4 regions of the Kocuria sp. GQ42 genome follow, and region 4 is predicted to be linked to each of the others. Evidence: riboswitches for the same ligand, from Rfam matches in the RefSeq annotation. Region 4 holds a riboswitch; each other region holds the start of a gene.

Region 1 (2,189 bases), on a different contig from region 4:
CGGCGCGCCGTCGTGGGTGATGCTCCCGTCCCGGCCGAGCACGACGACGCGGTCCACGACCTCGGCCCACACGGCGACACGGTGCTCCACGACCACGAGCGTGGCGCCGCTGCGGTCGAGGCAGGACACCACGGCGTCGCGGACCTGACGCACGCCGGCGGGGTCCAGGTTGGCGGTCGGCTCGTCGAGCAGCAGCAGCCCGGGGCTCATGGCCACGGCGCCCGCGAGCGCCAGGCGCTGCTTCTGCCCGCCGGACAGGGCCGCGGTGGAGTGGTCGAGGGGGAGGTCCAGCCCCACGTCCTCGAGCGCCGCGCGCACCCGCGGCCAGATCTGCTCCCGGGGCACCGCGAGGTTCTCGAGGCCGAAGGCGGTGTCGTCCCCGATCCGGGACAGCACCACCTGGGACTCGGGGTCCTGCTGCACGAGCCCGGCCCGGCCGCGTGCCTGCTCCGGCGGCATGCCGTCGAGCAGCAGCTCGCCGGAGGCGGACTGCCCGTCGTCGTCGTGGAGGACTCCTGCCAGGGCGTGCAGGAGGGTGGACTTGCCCGCCCCGCTGGGTCCCAGCAGGAGCACGCGCTCCCCCGGCTCCACCACGAGGTCGAGGCCGTGCAGCGCCGCCGCGTCCCGCCCGGGGTGGTGCCAGCCGAAGCCGCGGGCCTCGACCCGCGCCCCGCGGGTGGCGGGCACCACGGGGCCCGGGGTCGTGGGAGCCGTCATCGCCGCACGGCCCGCCCCGACGCGAGACCCTGCAGCACGCCGGTGGCCGCGAGGGCCCGCACCACGGCCTGCATGAGCAGGCCCGCGAGCACCACCCCGGAGACGGCCGCCAGGACCACGTAGACCACCTGGTGGCTCAGCGCCCACTCGTAGTTGTAGACGATGTTCTCGTGGACGCCGAGGAAGATCCCGCTCACGGCGCCCGCCACGGCCGCCGCGAGGGCGTCGAACCGGCGGTACCGGAAGGCGGCGAAGGCCAGTTCCGCGCCGATGCCCTGGACGAGCCCGGAGAGCACGACCAGCAGGCCGAAGTGGGTGCCCAGGAAGCTCTCGATCACGGCGGCGAGCAGCTCGCAGAACAGCGCGGCGCCGGGCTTGCGGATGATCAGCCCGCCGAGCACGCCGGCCACGAGCCAGCCGCCGGCGATCAGCCCCACGGCGGGCGGGTAGGCGACCGCGGCCGTGCCGACCAAGGGGTAGAGCAGGTTCGACCACGCCCAGAAGACGACGGCGCACACGGCGGCGAGGACGGCGGCCACGACGATGTCGACGACGCGCCAGGACGACGCGCGGGACGTGCCGGGTCGGCGGGCGGGGCGGTGGGTGGTGGTGGTGTTCACGGTGGGTTCCTCCTGGGCTCAGCGAGCCGTCGGTGCCAGGAGGGGACGGGGTTCCGCGGGCCGCGCCGGTGGCGCGTTCCCGGGGAAGCACCCCTGAGATGCTCGACTCCCTTCGCCGGTGCTAGCCGGAGCAGGTTCGAGGGTCTGCGGCGATCCGCACTCTCAGCGCCGCGCCGGTCTCACCGGCGGGGCGCTCCCCTGTCGTTCAGTGGCACCGAGTCTACCCCTCCCTCGCCCGCTCCGTGCACGGCCGGCGCACGGCCGGTGAACGACGCAGGGGCCCGTCCGGCCGGACACCGGTGCGGTGTCCGGCCGGGCGGGCCCCTGCGCGAGGTGCTCGCCGGGCCTCAGACCTCGGCCTGGCTCGAGGCCTTGGGGTTGGTCTGCGGCCTGTTCTCCATCTTCGCGATCTGGCGGGAGATGCCGACCTTGATGACGGTGCCCACGAGACCGGTCACGAGCGACCAGACGATGATGCCCGTCCAGGCCTCGTCCGGGTCCGGGTTCTTGGCGGGGGGCGGGTCGCCGGTGATGCGCGTCCACGCCGCGCCGAGCACCTTGTGCGAGAGCGCCACGCCGCCGAGCGAGAGGCCCGTGCCCACGAGTTCGAGGACCTTGGTGTTCATGGAGTGCTGCTCCTTGTCGTCCGAGGGGGACGCGGGTGCGCCCTGTCGATCCTGCCCAGCCTAACGCGTCCCCGGCGATCCGTCAGTCTGCTGTCCGTCCGCCCGCCGGCCGTCCGGGCTCGGCACCGGCGGTCCCGCGGCGACGCCCTCCGCGGAGCCCTCCGCCCCGCCCTCCGCGGCGCGGTTGAGGACCTTCTGCAGGTCGTCCTGGGTCAGCGTGGTCCGG
Region 2 (2,189 bases), 120 kb from region 4:
CCGCTCCAGCGGGGAGTCCGGGTGCCGCCAGGCCGCCTGGTGGTGGCCCGCGCCGAAGAGGAAGGCGTTGAGGTGCAGCTGTCGCGGCGCGATCACGGCGGCCCCCATCAGTCGAGGACCAGCCCGCCGTCGACCACCAGGTTCTGCCCGGTGACCGAGCGCGCCCACGGCGAGGCGAAGAACAGCATGGCGTCGGCGAACTCGGCCGGGGTGGTGACCCGGCCCAGGGGCGTGGCGGAGGCGATGTAGTCGAAGACCTCGTCCGGGGTGGCGGCGCTCGCGTCGGTGGTGCGCAGCAGACCTCCGGAGACCATGTTGACCGTGACGTTGTGCTCGCCGAGGTCCTTGGCGAGGGTGCGGGTCAGGGACAGCAGCGCGGCCTTCGCCGCCGTGTAGTCGTGGTACGGGACCACGGGGTTCTGGAACAGGTTGGTGCCGACGTTGACGACCCGGCCGAAACCCCGCTCCCGCATGCCGGGCAGGGCCTGCTGCACGGTGTTGAGCGCCCCGCGGACGCTGCCGGCGAACTGGGCGTGGAACTCCTCCCAGCGGATGTCCTCCGCGGAGGAGCGGGCGTCGCCGTTGAAGGAGAAGTCCGCCAGCGCGTTGTTGACCACGGTGGTGACGGGGGAGCCGAAGTGCTCCCGGGCCGCGCGCAGCATCTCGGCCACTTGCGCGGGGTCGGTCACGTCGGCGGGCAGGGCCACCGCCCGTTCGTGGCCGTACCGGTCGACGAGCTCCTCCGCGGCCGTCCGGGACGCGCGGTAGTTGACCACGACCCTCGCGCCCTGGGCGGCGAAGGCCTCGACGACGCTGCGGCCCAGCCCTCGTGCTCCGCCGGTGACGAGGACGATCTGTTCTGCGATCTGCATGGGTCTCCCTGGGGTCAGGGCGAGGAGACGCGGGCCGGCCACGGCCGGTCCCGGCAGGACATCCCTTCGCCAGTCCTAACTGGATCAGGTTCGACGGGTGTCATCTCAGCCGGCTCGTCGTGCGGCGCCGGCACCCCGTGTCACTGCGGACGAGTATAAGCACCGGTCGCGGAGGCCGGCCCGTTCTTCGCACGGCGGCGGGTCACACCGGGCCGCGGTCGTCCCCGGGGGCGTCGTCGGACTGCCCGGCGTGCCCGAGGAAACCGCGCAACAGCGCGGCCGTGCCCTCCAGGTGCGCGAGGGAGGCGGCCCGGGCGGCGGGGGCGTCACCGGCCAGGACGGCGTCGGTGAGCTCGCGGTGCTGACGGTCGGAGTGCTCGAGGTTGACCGGCAGGAGGGGGATCCGGTCCAGCAGGTCGCTGGCCCGCGAGCGCACCTCCGCGACGGCGCGGACCAGGCTGGGACAGCCGCCCAGCTCGGCCACCGCGATGTGGAAGCGTGCGTCGGCGGGGCGGTAGTCCTCCGGGACGCTCTCCTCGACCTGCCGCAGGCACGCGAGCAGGTGCTCCCGGGCGGCCGCGCTGAGGGACGCCGCCGCGGCCAGCTCCGCCGCGGCGGGCTCGACCACCGCGCGGAACACGAGCACGTCCTCGACGTCCGCGGGGTCCACCGGGGGGAGGGCCTCGTCCGGCAGGGCGGTGCGACCGGTCACGAAGGTCCCGCCGTACCGGCCCCGCACCACCTCCAGCACCCCGGCGACCTGGAGCTCGTGCAGGGCCTCGCGGAGCGTGGCGCGGGAGATGCCGAGCATCGCCGCGGTCTCCCGCTCGGGCGGGAGCCGCTCGCCCCGGCGGAACAGGCCGAGCCGGATCGAGTCGAGGATCCGCTCCACGGCCTCCTCGAAGGCGTTGCCCTGGCGCACGGGCCGGATGCGGGGGTGCTGGACGGGATCGCTCACGGTGGCGCTCCTCCCTGCGGTGCGACGTGCGCCCATGGTGTCACGGTCCCCGGGGACCGCCTCCGGCGGGACCCCGACCACCGCGCCGGGCGGGGCCACGAGCAGCAGCGGCGCGCCGCCCGGTCCGGACGGCGCGCCGCTGCCTCCGGCCGGGACGGCCGGCCGAGGTCCTAGTGGGTGAGATCGATGGCGACCACGCCCACCGCGATGATCAGGGCGGCGGAGACGAGGAAGCCCGCCGTGATGGCGATGAGGGCCCAGGAGCGGGCGCGGCCGGGGCGGTCAGTGGCTGAGGACGTGGTCTGGTTCATGCCCACCATTCTGCGGCATCCGGGGGGCCGGCTCCACCGCGACGCGGT
Region 3 (2,189 bases), on a different contig from region 4:
GTCCACGAGCACGGGCACCTGCCGGCCCACGCGCTCGGCGACGGCCGTCAGCAGGGCGACGAGCTCGCGGACCGGGGCGTCCTTCTCCCGCACCTGGACCATGGTCGCTCCCCCGCGCACGGCGGCGGCCACGACGTCCGGGACCGTCCGGGGGGCGCTCAGGGCGGTGTCCGTCACCAGGTGCAGGGCCAGGGCGGCGGGGTCGAGGCGCGGGCTCACCGGGCGCCCTCCTCGCGCACGAGCTCCGCCCGGGCGGCGATCCCCTCCGGGGTGACGGCGTGCAGCCGGTCCAGCAGCGCCACGGCGAAGGAGCCGGGCCCGGCGGAGTCGGCGGCCGCGTCCTCGGCCGCGAGGGTGTACACCGTGGTGGCGGCCACCGCCGCGGCGGCCGGGTCCGTGCGCACGGCGGTGAACGCGGCCATGAGGGCGCCCAGGGCGCACCCGCCGCCGGTGATGCGGGTCAGCAGGGGCGTGCCGTGCGGCACCCGGACCACGGTGCCGTCCGGGGAGCGCACGAGGTCCACGGGCCCGGACACGGCCACGGCCGAGCCGGCCCGCGCGGCGAGCGCGGCGGCGGCGTCCCGGGCCGCGTCGACGCCGTGGGTCGTGTCCGTGCCGCGGCCGCCGGCGCCGCCGGCGAGGGCGATGACCTCGGAGGCGTTGCCGCGCACGATCGCCGGCTCGAACCCGAGCAGGTCGCGGGCCAGCGCCGTGCGCACGGGCAGGGCACCCACCGCGACCGGGTCCAGGACCCAGGCCCGGCCCGCGCGGCGCCGGGCCCCGACGGCCTCGTAGGCGGCGCCGCGCTGCTCGGCGGTGGGCGTGCCGGTGTTCACGAGCAGGCCGTCGGCGAGCTCCGCGAAGACCCCGCCCTCGCCCTGGATGTCGGTCATCGCCGGGGAGGCGCCCACGGCGAGCAGCACGTTGGCGGTGAAGTTGGTGACCACGGCGTTGGTGATGCACTGCACCAGCGGCGCCGCGGCGCGCAGGTCCTCCAGGGCCGCGGCGGCGTCCTCGGCGAGCGCGGGGTCCGGCGGCACCGGCCTCCCGGGTCCTGGTGTGCGGTCGGACGGGGGTACGGCATCGCGCATCTGCGACATCCCTTCGCTAGTACTGGCTAGATCAGGTTCGACGGGTGTGTTCTCAGCCGCTCGTGCGGCACCCCGTGTCTGGTGTGCTGCCAGTCTAGTCGTCGTGCGGGAGCCGGCACGGACCCCGCACGGGATCAGAACATGCCGTTGGCGTGCGCCATCCGCTGGGGCACCGGCTGCGCGACGCCCCAGTGCTCCACGATCCGGCCGTCGTCGAGGCGCCAGAGGTCGTAGCAGGCGACCGTTCCGGTGGATCCCCCGTCGCGGTTCTCTCCGGGAGCGGCCTCCGCGACGGTCAGCACGAAGTTCCCCTCGCCGACCACCCGGCGCAGCCGCTGGTACGCGGGCTGCGGGCCGTCCGGTGTGCCGCCGGTGTGCTCGGTGCAGCCCCGGGGGCTCATGTGGTCCTGGACGGCGTGGCGGTCGCCCCCGATGAGGGCGGCCTCGACCCACTCGGCGGCGATGCGCTTGTTGTCCTGCGTCCGCTCGTGGTCCGTGACCGCGACGGGACCGTCGAGCTGGGGGCGGGCGCCGTCGGGGCCCGTGCGCAGGGGCTCGAGGACGTCCCAGTGCTCGGCGATCCGTCCGTCCTCCACTCGGAAGACGTCGAAGCCGACCAGCGGCTCCGGACCGAGCCCTTCGTACACCGAGTGGACGGCCACCGTCCCGTGGTCGTCGAGCATCCGGACCATGTCCACGCGGAAGTCGTCGGGCATGCTCTGCACGAAGTGCCTGAGACCCTCGCGCCCGTCCGGCGCGAGCGGCGAGTGCTGGATGAAGTCCTCCGTGTAGTGCCGGTCCACGGCCGACGGATCCCGGTGGACGAACAGTTCCGTGCCGGTGGTGCGGATGGTGTCTGCACTGGTCATGGCGATGCTCCCTGGAACGGGCGGCCGCTCTCCCGGCGGACGGGACGGCGGCCCCGGGTGTGCTTGTGGTGCGCACCACGGTACGCCGCCGTGCGGAGGGCGGGCAGGCCGGGACGGTCCGTGACGGTCCGCGACGACGGAGGACCCCGACCGTGCCGGTCGGGGTCCTCCGTGGTGCTGCTCGGCGGGGCGGGTCAGCCCCGGTCGGCGGGCCGGCCGCTGGTGAGGT
Region 4 (2,189 bases):
GGCACGTCGCTGGGCAGCCGGGCGGCGCGCTCCAGCCAGAAGGTGTCGCCGAAGAGGGTGGCGAGCAGCACGGCGGCGGCGAGCCGGTCGTCGCTCGGGGCGGCGTCCTCCGGGAGGCCCTGCTCCCAGTGCGTGCCGAGGGCGCGGCGGGCGGGCTCACCGGCCAGCCGGACGCGCAGCTGCGCGTCCTCCGGGCCGCGGGCGGTCTCCGCGGGGCGCTCCACCGCGTGCCGCACCTGGGGGTCGAGCTCGGGGTCCATGGGCCACCTCTCCGTCGTCGTCCTGCGTCCATGCTCTCAGAACGTGCTGGACGGCGGCGGGGAGCCGACGGTGAGCCGGGCGGCGGTTCGCCCCGGGCTCAGGCGGGGAGCAGGCCGCGCAGCTGCCCGGCGGCGACGCGGGGATCGGGGGCCTCGGTGACGGCGCGGACGACGACGACGCCGCGCGCCCCGGCCTCCAGCACCTGCGGGAGCCGCGGCTCGTCGATGCCGCCGATGGCGAACCACGGCACGGGCAGGACCTCCGGGTCCGCGTCCAGCCGGGCCTCCGTCAGCTCGGCGACCGCGCGGACGAACTCCAGCCCGGTGGCCGGGCGCCCCGGCTTGGTGGGCGTGGCCCAGACGGGCCCGGTGCAGAAGTAGTCGACGTCCGGGTCCTCGAGCGCCGCCGTGGCCTGTCCGAGGTCGTGGGTGGAGCGCCCGATCAGCACGTCGGGGCCCAGGAGCCGCCGGGCCTGGGCGGGGCTGAGGTCGTGCTGGCCCACGTGGAAGACGTCGGCGCCCACGAGCGCGGCGATGTCGGCGCGGTCGTTGACCGCGAACAGGGCGTCGTACTCGGCGGCGACCCGGCCCAGCAGCTCCAGCGCGGCGATCTCCTCGTCCGCGTCGATGCTCTTGTCCCGCAGCTGGACGATGTCCGCGCCGCCGGCACAGACGGCGTGCAGGAACTCCTCGAGGTCGCCCCGGTCCCGGCGGGCGTCCGTGCACACGTACAGCCGGGCGGCGAGGAGGCGGGCCGTCCGGGTGTCTCGCAGGGAGGACTCGGCGGGGGCGGAGGCGTCACGGGTAGGGTGGGTCACACGCTGATGATAGGTCAGCGGTTCTGCGGGAGCCCCACCGGGGGCTGAGAGGGCGTCCAGCGCCGACCGCCACACCTGATGCGGGTCATGCCGCCGGAGGAAAGGACGTTCCCTGTGACTGCCGCGCACCCCGCCCCCACGACCGCGCCCCACCCGCTGGTCGACCGGCCCGAACACGTCCGCGCCGACGTCGCCGTCGTCGGCGCCGGGGTGATCGGCCTGGCCACCGCCTGGGAGCTGCGCCGCCGCGGCCGCTCGGTGGTCGTGGTGGACCCCGAGCCGGGCTCCGGCGCCAGCCGCGCCGCGGCCGGGATGCTCGCCCCGGTGAGCGAGGTCCAGTACCAGCAGGAGCCCCTGTACCCCCTCATGACCGCCTCGGCCGCCGAGTACCCGGCGTTCGTGGCCGCCCTCGAGCAGGCCGCCGGCGGGACGGTGGGCCACCGGGCCACCGAGACCCTGGTCTGCGGCGTGGACGCCGCCGACCGGCAGGCCCTGGCGGACCTCCGCGCGCTGCAGGGGCGCCACGGCATGACGGTGGAGCCGCTGACCCTGCGCGCCGCCCGCACCCTCGAGCCGGCCCTGAGCCCGCGGCTGTCCGCGGCGTTCCGGATCCCCGACGACCACCAGGTGGACCCGCGCCGCCTCGTGGCCGGGCTGCTCGCGGCCCTCGTCGCCCCGGAACTCCCCGACCCCCCGGAGCCCGCCGGGCTCCCGGCCGCGCGCGACGGCGGACCGGCCCGCCTCGTCCACGACCTCGCCACGGGGCTGCGCCGCAACGCCGAGGGCGCGGCGACCGGCGTCCGCCTGGCCGGCGGCGGGATGGTCTCCGCGACCTGGACGGTCCTCGCCCCCGGGGCCGGGCTCGGTGAGCTCGAAGGACTGCCGGAGGACTGGCACCCGCCGCTGCGGCCGGTGCACGGGGACATCCTGCGCGCCCGGGTCCCCGCCGGGGCGCCGGAGCTGCTCGAGCGCACGGTCCGCGGCCTGGTGCACGGGGTGCCCGTCTACTTGGTGCCCCGCGCCGACGGGACCGTGGTGATCGGGGCGACCTCCCGCGAGGACGACCTGTCCGGTCCCAGCGCCGGCGGCGTGTTCCGGCTGCTGCGCGATG

The links. Region 4 has a riboswitch for thiamine pyrophosphate ahead of AC6CH6_RS12765 (FAD-dependent oxidoreductase). Riboswitches for the same ligand answer to the same signal wherever they lie in the genome.
Region 1: linked by a shared signal. The riboswitch ahead of AC6CH6_RS14260 (ECF transporter S component) and the one ahead of AC6CH6_RS12765 (FAD-dependent oxidoreductase) in region 4 are both predicted to bind thiamine pyrophosphate.
Region 2: linked by a shared signal. The riboswitch ahead of AC6CH6_RS13360 (3-oxoacyl-ACP reductase) and the one ahead of AC6CH6_RS12765 (FAD-dependent oxidoreductase) in region 4 are both predicted to bind thiamine pyrophosphate.
Region 3: linked by a shared signal. The riboswitch ahead of thiM (hydroxyethylthiazole kinase) and the one ahead of AC6CH6_RS12765 (FAD-dependent oxidoreductase) in region 4 are both predicted to bind thiamine pyrophosphate.

The regions. Positions count from the first base shown of each region.
Region 1 covers NZ_JCAXEN010000007.1:30,823-33,011, forward strand. The annotation lists gene AC6CH6_RS14255 (ABC transporter ATP-binding protein) at 1-717, opposite strand, end outside; gene AC6CH6_RS14260 (ECF transporter S component) at 714-1,337, opposite strand; TPP riboswitch at 1,428-1,547, opposite strand; gene AC6CH6_RS14265 (DUF4235 domain-containing protein) at 1,685-1,963, opposite strand; gene mnhG (monovalent cation/H(+) antiporter subunit G) at 2,024-2,189, opposite strand, start outside.
Region 2 covers NZ_JCAXEN010000006.1:136,785-138,973, forward strand. The annotation lists gene AC6CH6_RS13355 (LLM class flavin-dependent oxidoreductase) at 1-108, opposite strand, end outside; gene AC6CH6_RS13360 (3-oxoacyl-ACP reductase) at 108-872, opposite strand; TPP riboswitch at 917-1,020, opposite strand; gene AC6CH6_RS13365 (FadR/GntR family transcriptional regulator) at 1,075-1,830, opposite strand; gene AC6CH6_RS13370 (hypothetical protein) at 2,001-2,141, opposite strand.
Region 3 covers NZ_JCAXEN010000001.1:711,320-713,508, reverse strand. The annotation lists gene thiE (thiamine phosphate synthase) at 1-219, opposite strand, end outside; gene thiM (hydroxyethylthiazole kinase) at 216-1,040, opposite strand; TPP riboswitch at 1,083-1,176, opposite strand; gene AC6CH6_RS03330 (nuclear transport factor 2 family protein) at 1,226-1,960, opposite strand; gene AC6CH6_RS03325 (Rne/Rng family ribonuclease) at 2,155-2,189, opposite strand, start outside.
Region 4 covers NZ_JCAXEN010000006.1:12,865-15,053, forward strand. The annotation lists gene AC6CH6_RS12755 (hypothetical protein) at 1-260, opposite strand, end outside; gene thiE (thiamine phosphate synthase) at 359-1,078, opposite strand; TPP riboswitch at 1,094-1,197, shown strand; gene AC6CH6_RS12765 (FAD-dependent oxidoreductase) at 1,193-2,189, shown strand, end outside.